Regions from separate parts of the Butyricicoccus sp. AM05-1 genome, predicted to be linked through region 2. Evidence: predicted binding sites of a transcription regulator. Region 2 holds the regulator's gene; each other region holds the start of a gene.
What was found. Region 2 encodes LexA, which represses DNA repair genes until DNA is damaged. Its sites were predicted from a motif close to CNAACANNTGTTNG; they were not measured.
Positions count from the first base shown of each region.

Region 1: the regulator LexA is predicted to act here: its motif matches at 1,634-1,647, upstream of recA (recombinase RecA).
Region 3: the regulator LexA is predicted to act here: its motif matches at 2,176-2,189, upstream of iolE (myo-inosose-2 dehydratase).

Region 1 covers NZ_QUDG01000006.1:74,065-77,346, forward strand. The annotation lists gene DW088_RS09860 (regulatory protein RecX) at 1-349, opposite strand, end outside; gene recA (recombinase RecA) at 349-1,521, opposite strand; gene DW088_RS09870 (metal-dependent transcriptional regulator) at 1,701-2,084, opposite strand; gene DW088_RS09875 (DUF4282 domain-containing protein) at 2,240-2,698, opposite strand; gene aguA (agmatine deiminase) at 3,042-3,282, shown strand, end outside.
Region 2 covers NZ_QUDG01000002.1:395,747-399,028, reverse strand. The annotation lists gene DW088_RS05820 (DAK2 domain-containing protein) at 1-399, opposite strand, end outside; gene DW088_RS05815 (Asp23/Gls24 family envelope stress response protein) at 487-837, opposite strand; gene lexA (transcriptional repressor LexA) at 1,135-1,725, shown strand; partial or broken gene recG (ATP-dependent DNA helicase RecG) at 2,660-3,282, shown strand, end outside.
Region 3 covers NZ_QUDG01000005.1:103,283-106,564, reverse strand. The annotation lists gene pyrH (UMP kinase) at 1-383, opposite strand, end outside; gene iolE (myo-inosose-2 dehydratase) at 1,202-2,134, opposite strand; gene DW088_RS08835 (NAD(P)-dependent malic enzyme) at 2,381-3,282, opposite strand, start outside.

The DNA.
Region 1 (3,282 bases), on a different contig from region 2:
CGTCACCGCGCAGGCGTTTTTCGAGCAGAGCCAGCATTTGCGCCTCATCCGGGGAGAAGGTCTGCATAGCCGCTTCTGCGGTGTCGCGGTCTATGCCGCGGCGGGTCAGCTCCTGTCGGATGCGTGCCGCGCCGTAGCCCTTGCGCGTGTAGCCGCGTACAACGCTTTCCGCGAAAAGCTCGTCATTGAGCATGCTGCGTTCGGTCAGCCACGCAAGCGCGTAATCGGCGGCTTCCTCATCATGACCCTTGGCAAGCAGCTTGTCGCGCAGCATTTTCGCACTCAGTGCCCGGTAAGACAGCTGTTTTGCCGCCATATCGAGGGCTGCGCGGTATTTATCCTCGCTCATTATTCTTCGTCGAGGTCGTCAAAATCGTCCGCGTCGATGGAGACTGCCTTGGAGGACGACGGACGCGGTGCCTTATCCGCAGGCTTTTCGGCCTTCTCGGTCGGCACAGCAGCGGAAGGACGTGCCGCATGGCTCTGCGCCAGCTTGCTGCGCTCCTCGGCTACCTTTTCCATGATCTGCTTCTGTACGTCATCCGCGATGTCTGGATGATCCTTGAAATACTGCTTGGCAGCGTCGCGGCCCTGACCCAGACGGGTATCGCCCATGGAGAACCATGCGCCGGATTTGTTGAGGATGCCGAATTCCACGCCGAGATCGACCAGCTCGCTCGTGCGGGAAATGCCTTCGCCGTACATAATATCGAACTCAGCCTGCTTGAACGGGGGAGCGACCTTGTTTTTTACAACCTTTACGCGGGTGTGGCTGCCGATCAGCTCGGTGCCGTTTTTCAGATGCTCCACGCGGCGGACCTCCATGCGGACAGACGCATAGAACTTGAGCGCACGGCCGCCGGTGGTGACCTCCGGATTGCCGTAAATGACGCCGACCTTCTCACGCAGCTGGTTGATAAAGATGGCTACGCACTGGCTCTTGGCGATCGAGCCGGCCAGCTTGCGCATCGCCTGACTCATCATGCGGGCATGCAGACCGACAAAGGAATCGCCCATTTCGCCTTCGATTTCGGCGCGCGGCGTCAGCGCGGCAACCGAGTCGATAACCACGATATCGATCGCGCCCGAGCGCACAAGCGCTTCTGCAATGTCCAGACCCTGTTCACCGGTGTCCGGCTGGGAGACCAGCAGGCTGTCAATGTCAACGCCGAGTGCCTTGGCGTAAACCGGGTCGAGCGCGTGCTCGGCGTCGATAAACGCAGCCGTGCCGCCCAGCTTCTGTGCCTCTGCAACGCTGTGCAGCGCAACCGTGGTCTTACCGGAGGATTCCGGTCCGTAGATCTCAATGATTCGGCCGCGCGGCAGACCGCCGATGCCGAGTGCGAGATCCAGACCGATCGAGCCGGTCGGGATGTGTTCGATGTTCATGCCGGTGTTTTCGCCCAGACGCATAACCGAGCCTTTGCCGAACTGCTTTTCGATCTGACCGAGCGCAGCGGCAAGTGCTTTCTTCTTATCAGCCGCAGGAGCGACCGGTTCCAACTGCTTTTTGGTAGCCATGATAGCATTTCCTCCTGAAAAAGTTACAAATATGCAAGCCGCAGAGCGGCGGTGTATTCGGATTCGATACACCCATTATAACAGGGTGCCGATTTGAATGCAATGATTTTATCGAAAATTTGTTCGATAAAATTTGATATAAAAAATCCTGCCTGAAAAGGCAGGATTTTCAACGGGTCTTATTTACCCTGTGCGTCGATATACGCCTTCGCATGCTGCTTGAGCTTGTCGAAGGTTTCCTCGCTCAGCACATGCTCGATACGGCACGCATCCTCAGCGGCGGTCTCAGCGTCCACGCCGAGAGCGGTGAGGAACGCGGTGAGCACGGTGTGGCGCTCGTAAATGCTGGTGGCAATCTGCATGCCGGATTCGGTCAGTCCCAGCAGACCGTTCTGGTCGATGGAAACGTAACCGTTATCACGCAGCAGGCCAACGGCACGGCTGATGCTCGGCTTGGAAAAGCCGGTGTAGTGCGCAACGTCGATCGAGCGCACCTGTCCATTTTTCTGCGTCAGAACCAGGATGGCTTCCAGGTAGTTTTCCGCGCTTTCCTGAATTTTCAATGCACGGACCTCCTTTTTTAAGATACTCTTTTCTGTAGGGCAGCACATGGGTTGGTCCTGCCGCGAAATTCTGTAATAGTATATCTATTTTATCATGACTTGCGTGTTTTTGCAATCTGCGTTGAACAAATTTCAAGCGGAAACAGCGGTCTGTGTTACGGCTGATCGGGCGGGAGCGGATGTTCCGGTGTATTCTGCGGCTCGGGAGCCGGCTGCTCGAACGGCTGCGGCTCGGGCATTTTGCGGTCAATGCTGCGCAGGGTGCGGTGCATGCTGAACAGCATCATAATAAATTCATAGCCGAGCCGTGCAGCAATATTTCCGACGATAAACAGCAGGATCGCCCAGAAAAAGTGGAAAAACAGCAGAATAACGCTGTAAACAGCCAGCGCAGCGACCGTCATGCAGTACAGGATTTTCAGCAGACCCTCGGTGTATGCGTGCCGGAAATTGAGAAAATCATGCAGCTTGGCTGCCGCGCCGTGGTAGTGATTCGGCTTGCGGACAAACAGCGTGTATAGCGCGATGCCGCCCGCAAGAATCAGTAAAAGTGCCAGAATCGGCAAAATCATTGAGAAAAGCGGTGTGTATGTATAGGTGTAAGTGTAATTCATGGTATGCACCTCTCCTTTGGAAATAGGTTGATACATTTTTAGTGTACCATATTCTGCGGGGTTGATAAAGGGAAAGTTGAATAATTGAGAATGGAAAATGGAGAATGGAGAATGCAGGTGAGGGGAAAATCGGTGTATTTATCAGGTGAGAATGGCGTTATCATTAAGAAACGGCGGCAATCGTGGAATCGCAGGGACCGGTCAGTGACCGCCCGCATACCGTTAAATATTACGTTCATTTTCCATTCTCCATTCTCAATTTTTCATTTCAAACCGCCTACGACCATTGCAAATTCAATCAAAATGTTGTACTCTTGATGTACCACCGAACAGGAGAGATACCATGAAAATTTTGCACACTACACCCGCGCAGGACGGGTTTTATATGCCTGCGGAGTTTGCACCGCATGAGGGCTGCCTGATGATCTGGCCGGAACGCGCCGACAGCTGGCAGTACGGCGCCTATGCGGCCCGGAAAGCCTTTCTGCGTGTGATCGAGACGATTTCCGAAAGCGAAAGCATGACCGTACTCTGCTCGGAAGGGCAGTATGACAACGCGCGTGCGCAGCTGCCCGACCGCGTTC
Region 2 (3,282 bases):
GATGGTGCCCTCAGCGGGCTTCATAACCGCCTTGTAGGCGGTGTCTACGCCCTCGCGCAGCGCAAGCGCGAGTGTGCGGCCGTCAGCCTCGTCGGTCTCGCGCAGCTTTTTCGCCATGCCGCGGAACAGCAGCGACAGGATAACACCCGAGTTGCCGCGCGCGCCGCGCAGCAGCGCGGAAGCGGTCGCATCCGCCGCTTTGGCGAGGGTCGGCTCAGCGAGCTTTTCCATCTCAGCCATCGCGGAACCCATCGTCATGGACATATTCGTGCCGGTATCGCCGTCCGGCACCGGGAATACGTTCAGTTCGTTTGCCTGTTCCTTCTTTTCGGCAATGGCGAGTGCGCCCTCGATCACCATGGACCGGTACAGCGCACCGTTGATTTTCTGATCTGCCATTTATCTAACTCTCCTAAAAGTAAAAGGTGTTGCCGCAAGCCAAATGCGGCGGAAAAGGGCATAGCGACCCTTTCGATATGGCGGAAGTCAGTCCGCCTTGATGCTCTCTACATAGATATCGACGTTCTTTACGTCCACACCGGTCAGGCGCTCAACGTTGTAGCGTACCTCACCGATGATAGAGCGGCAGACGGTGGCGATATTCACGCCGTGCTCGACTGCAATGTGCAGGTCGATGTTGACACCGCCGTCCACAGCCTCGGTGACCTTTACGCCGCGCGACTGGTTTTCCAGTCCGAGCAGGTGTGCCAGTCCGTCCGACATGGAGCGGATGGTCATGCCTTTGACACCGAAGCAGGAGGATGCTGCGTAACCGGCAATGCCGGCCAGCACCTCGTTGGTAATGTCGATATATCCGAGATCGGTCTTGATGGTCATATAAAAACCTCCCTGCGAGTTAGGGGTGCAGAATGCGGGTCCCCTTGCAATAATCAATACTTTTGCTGTTTATATGATATAACAAAATCATGTAAAATACAAGCAATGCGGTGATGAAACTGCGTTATTTTTCAACACAACGGCAGAAAATGGATAAATTGAAGGATAGTGTCGAATAACGCGGAAAATTCGTGCAGGTTAATGCAAACAAATGTTTGCTTATTGCAGCGGATTGCGGTATAATAAGGATAAAATTACGAACGTATGTTCCGACGGAAACAGCGAGGAGTGCCGAAAATGAAGAAGATTTCCGCCAAACAACAGCAGATACTGGAGTATATAAGCAGTTATTCCCTCGAACACGGCTATCCGCCTTCGGTGCGCGAGATTGGTGCAGAGATGGGACTGCGGTCGCCGTCCACCGTGCATGCGCACCTGAAAAAGCTGCAGGAGGCCGGTTATCTGGAGCCGAATGAGCATAAATCGCGTGCGCTGACGCCGGTCAGCGGCCCTTCCATGGTGCCGCGCGTGCCGATTCTGGGCCGCGTCACCGCCGGTATGCCGATCCTCGCGGTGGAGGAGCATATCGGCTATGTGCCGTTCGAACCGGCAGCGGGAGGCGGCGAGTATTACGCGCTGCGCATTCGCGGCGATTCGATGATCGGCGTGGGCATTATGGATGATGATCTGGTCATTATCCGGCAGGATGTGCAGGCGTGCAACGGCGACATCGTAATCGCGCTGCTCGAGGATGAGGCCACCTGCAAGACGCTCAACATCACGCCGGACGGTGTATGGCTCATGCCGGAGAATCCGGCGTATCCGCCGATCAACGGCACCGGGTGCCAAATTTTAGGCGTGGTGAAGGCGGTTTACCGCGAGTATTAAGAGCAGCCTTTTTCAGTACCGGCTGAGCGGGGGACGCGAACTGCCGCAGGCATGTTCGCCCCTAACGGGCGGGAGGTTTTTCGCTTGAAATCAAGCGGGGGATTTGCCGCTCCCGCAGCGAGGGCAAGAGGGTAGACACCTACGGTTTCTACCCTCTTAACTCCCGTTTCCCTTTGTTTATTAGTCTGGCGCAGACCAGAGAGCGGCGACCGCTTCGAAAAGGGGAACGGCAGTCGGGTTACCACAGCGTGTCTTTCGCAACCTGTTCGCAGTTCACAGATAGCGTACTGCTACGCAGACGGTTCAGTCTCCGCAAGCGCGACATACTCGTGTCGCGCAACTCTTTAACACGTTGTACCGCACGGCACCTACGGATTAGGTGTTTGGTACAATTTATCTTCGCAGAAACTGTCTGTAGCAACGCGCTATCGAATTGCGCGGCACCGTCATGCCGCGCCTGCTGGAAATAGCCGATCTGTGCAGCAGAATGGTATCTGACACTGCGAACAGGTTGAGAAATATACGGAAGAAAAAATCCTCTGTCGTACTCTTATTTTCGAAGCTGTCGCCGGTCTCTGGTCTGCGTCAGGCTATCAAATAAGGGAAAGGTAGGAGTTCAAAGAGGAAGGGCACTCATTTAATCCGCGCACGGCGCGGGAACAATGTTTAGCAGCCTACGGGCAAACCGCAAGTGTCCCTTCCTTTTTGTCCCCGCCGCGGACGCGGCAGTCTCCCGTGCTCCGCAGAGCGCAGCTCCTTCACTGAGGTTCAGCGAAAAACGCTCCGCCCGTTAGGGCGAACCGCCTGAGCGGTTCGTGCGCCCCGGTCAATTGGTGCAGAAAAAGGGTGCCGCCCAGAATGGGCGAACCGCCTGCGCGGTTCGCGCGTCCCGTAAGGCGGGTGCTTTGTAAATCAAAATTCCCAAAGGAGAGTCCACATGCCATCGGTTGATGACAGCATCCAGTTCGTCAGGGGCATCGGCCCGAAAAAGGCGAAGCTGCTCGAAAAACTGCATATTCGCACGCTCCGTGACGCGCTCGAGACCTACCCGCGCGACTATGAGGACCGCACCCACATCACGCCGATTGCGGAAATCGACATGGAGGACAAGTACGCCGTGCGCGCTGTGGTCGGCACCGAACCCAAGGTCAACCGTATCCGCAAGGGCCTGACGTTGGTTAAGTGTACGATTTACGATGAAACCGGCACGCTGAACGTCACCTACTTCAACAATCCGTATGCTGCGGCGCAGCTGCGCGTCGGACAGGAGTATGTGTTCTACGGCAAGGTACAGGGCTATGGACGCGGCCGCACAATGGTTTCCCCGCAGTCCGAGAAGGTCGCACCGGACGCTGACCACCCGGGACGCATCGTGCCGGTCTATCCGCTGACGGCGGGACTGACCCAGCGCGATCTTGAGCGCGTAACCGCTGCCGCGCTCGACACGCTGACCGGTGAATGGCCGGATCCGCTGCCCGAACTTTTGCGGGCGAAATACCGCCTGTCGGACGCAGTAGACGCACTTTCTGCAATTCACCGACCGAAAACCAAGGACGA
Region 3 (3,282 bases), on a different contig from region 2:
ACACGGCCCTTTTCCAGATGGCGGGTCGCGCGCGAGCGGATGTACGGCTCAGCGATCTTGTTCATCTCGATAGCAGTCTGCACGCGAACGTCCACGCCGCGCTGCTCCAGAGCATCCTGCAGAGCCAGTGCGTTGATGGTGGTTGCCAGCATGCCCATGTGGTCCGCGCGGGTGCGCTCCATCTTGCCGCCGCCGTCCTTTACGCCGCGCCAGAAGTTGCCGCCGCCGACAACAATGCCGATCTCGCAGCCCTCTTCGTTGCATTTTTTGATCACATCGCATACCGGACCGATGACATCAAAGTTCAGGCCGAAATGCTTATCGCCCGCAAGGGCTTCGCCGCTGATCTTGATCAGTACGCGCTTATATTTCTGTGCTTCCATGCTCCACACTCCTTATTCTATTCCTGTTTACTATTCTACCCTATTTTCGGAGAATTTGCAACGATTTATATAGCGGCAAATGAATAAAAGGCGAAGCGGTTTGCGCCCTCCGGACGGTTGCAGGCTCCCCCCGAAAGGGGAGCTGGCGCAGCTTGCTGCGACTGAGGGGTTTCAGCACCGGTTTTTCGGGGCATCCGAACCGCGCAGGCGGTTCACCGCTTCCGGGCGAAGAGTTGCGCCGTAGACTGCGGCGGGGATTGCCGCTACGCGCGGCATAACAGTGCCGCGCAACTCGTTTTCCGGCACAAACCGGCTGCAATCGCAGGATTTGGATAATCTGCACAGGTAAAAATGTTGCGCGGCACGGGTATGCCGCGCCTGCGTAGACTAAACCGTATGTGTAGCAGAAAGGTATCTGACATTGCGTATAGGTAAAGAAATGGGCAGACACATTGGTCTGCCCTACGGAACGGTAACCCGACTGCCGTTCCCCTTTTTCATGCTTACGCAGTCTACCATCTGCACCCAAGCCCTTGCGAGAAAAGGGGTGATTCACAAGAGGGTGGAAAACCGCAGGTTGTCTACCCTCTTGTGCGCCCGCCGCGCGCAGCGGCAACATTCCCGCACGCCGCAGCGTGCGAAATCCTCTGCCATGGGTACGGCAACCCCCTCCACCGCCGTTCGGCGGTCCCCCCCTCCTTTCAGGGGAGGCTTCCGGTCGGTGCAAACGGTTCTTAACGACATATATCCTTTTTGAACGCAAAAAACCGAGGGCAAACGCCCTCGGTTTCGTGTTTTATTGCGCGATATGCGAAGAATTACTTCTTCAGAACAACCTCGCCGCCCAGACCGGTGTGTGCAGTGATGTACTCACGGCCCATCTTAGCATACTCGAACGGATTAGCCTTAGCCGGATCCTGCTCAGCCTCTACCATGATCCAGCCGGTGTAGCCAGCCTTGTCAAGCAGATCGAATACAGCGTCGAACTCTACGCAGCCGTCCGGATCGCCCGGTACGGTGAAAGCGCCTGCGCGAACTGCATCCAGGAAAGACCAGTGCTCAGCGCGAGCCTTCTCAACCAGCGGCATACGCATGTTCTTCAGATGAACGTGGCCAACACGGTCAGCAAACTTCTCGAGCATCTTTACCGGATCCTCGCCAGCGAAAGTGAAGTGGCCGGTATCGAAGCACAGGAATACATACTTCGGATCGGTGTTCTCCATCAGGCGGGTAGTCTCCTCAACGGTCTGGCATACGGTGCCCATGTGATGATGGAAGCAGGTGCGGATGCCGTACTTCTCCATGGACAGCTTGCCCAGCTTGTTCAGGCCGGTGGTGAAGCGATCCCACTCCTCGTCGGTCAGAACGCGCTTCTTGTCGTCCAGAACCGGGGTGTCCAGCTGGCCCTGGATAGAACCGGACTGCTCGGATACGTTGATTGCGGTAGCGCCAACGTAGGACAGGTAATCCAGCTCCTTGATGAACTCAGCCTCTACCTCTTCGTACGGCTTGTCAACCAGGAAAGAGGAGAACCACTTGGAAGCGATGGTCAGGTTGCGTGCGTCCAGCATGTGCTTGAGGACAGTCTTGTCCTCCGGATACTTGTGACCTACTTCGCAGCCGTCAAAACCAGCGAGCTTCATCTCAGAGATGCACTGCTGGAAGGTGTTCTCGTCGCCGAGATCCCACATATCATCATTGGACCAGCCGATCGGGCAGATACCCAGTCTTACTTTCTTCGGATCTAACATAGTTATTCCCTCCATAATCTTCTCTCTGCGTCTGCGCAGAACAAACGCATTTTTGTTATTCTTATTGTACCCTTATGCACTGTAAATGTCAAACGCATTTTTTCACAAAGCCGAGTTGTGCAATCCGCTGTTTTTGTCATTCCGCGAACTTGTGCGTGTGCGTGCACGCACTTTTGCGCAAAAACCGCGCGAGATTGTTCCCGCGCGGTTGATTTTGTCTTATCTGTAACTTTTCGTCTGCTGCGCTCAGATACGGGCCACACCGGAATCGCGGGCAGCCTGTGCAACGGCATCGGCTACCGAACGGATGACCTTTTTGTCGAACGCCATCGGCATGATATACTCCGCGTTCAGCTCCTCATCGGAAACGCAGGCCGCGATCGCCTTAGCCGCTGCCAGCTTCATCTCCTCGTTGATGTCGCTTGCGCGAACATCGAGTGCGCCGCGGAAAATGCCCGGGAACGCAAGCACGTTGTTGATCTGGTTCGGGTAGTCCGAACGGCCGGTGCCGACAACGGCAGCGCCGCCCTTCTTTGCGTCCTCCGGCCAGATTTCGGGCACCGGATTGGCCATAGCGAATACCATCGGGTCCTTTGCCATGGTGGAGACCATCTCAGCGGTGAGCACCTGCGGCGCCGACATACCGAAGAATACATCTGCACCCTTGACAGCATCGGCCAGCGTGCCTGTCATGTGCTCGCGGTTGGTGACCTTGGCCATCTCCTGCTGTGCCGGATTCAGACGCTCATCGCCCTCGCAGACGATGCCGAAGCGCTCAACCATCGTGATGTGCTTGACGCCGAGGAACATCAGGAACTTGGTAACGGCGATAGCAGCCGCGCCGCAGCCGTTGACGACCATCTTGATCTCATCCACCTTGCGGCCGGTCAGGCGGCAGGCGTTGAGCAGAGCCGCACCGCAGCAGACAGCCGTGCCGTGCTGGTCATCGTGGAATACCGGAATGTCGCAGACCTCCTTGAGTCGGCGCTCGATCTCAAAGCAGCGCGGAGCCGCGATGTCCTCGAGGTTGATGCCGCCGAACGAGCCGGAGATCAGCTGAATGGTGCGGACGATCTCGTCCACATCCTTGGAAGCCACACAGAGCGGGAACGCATCCACGTCAGCGAACGCCTTGAACAGCGCGCACT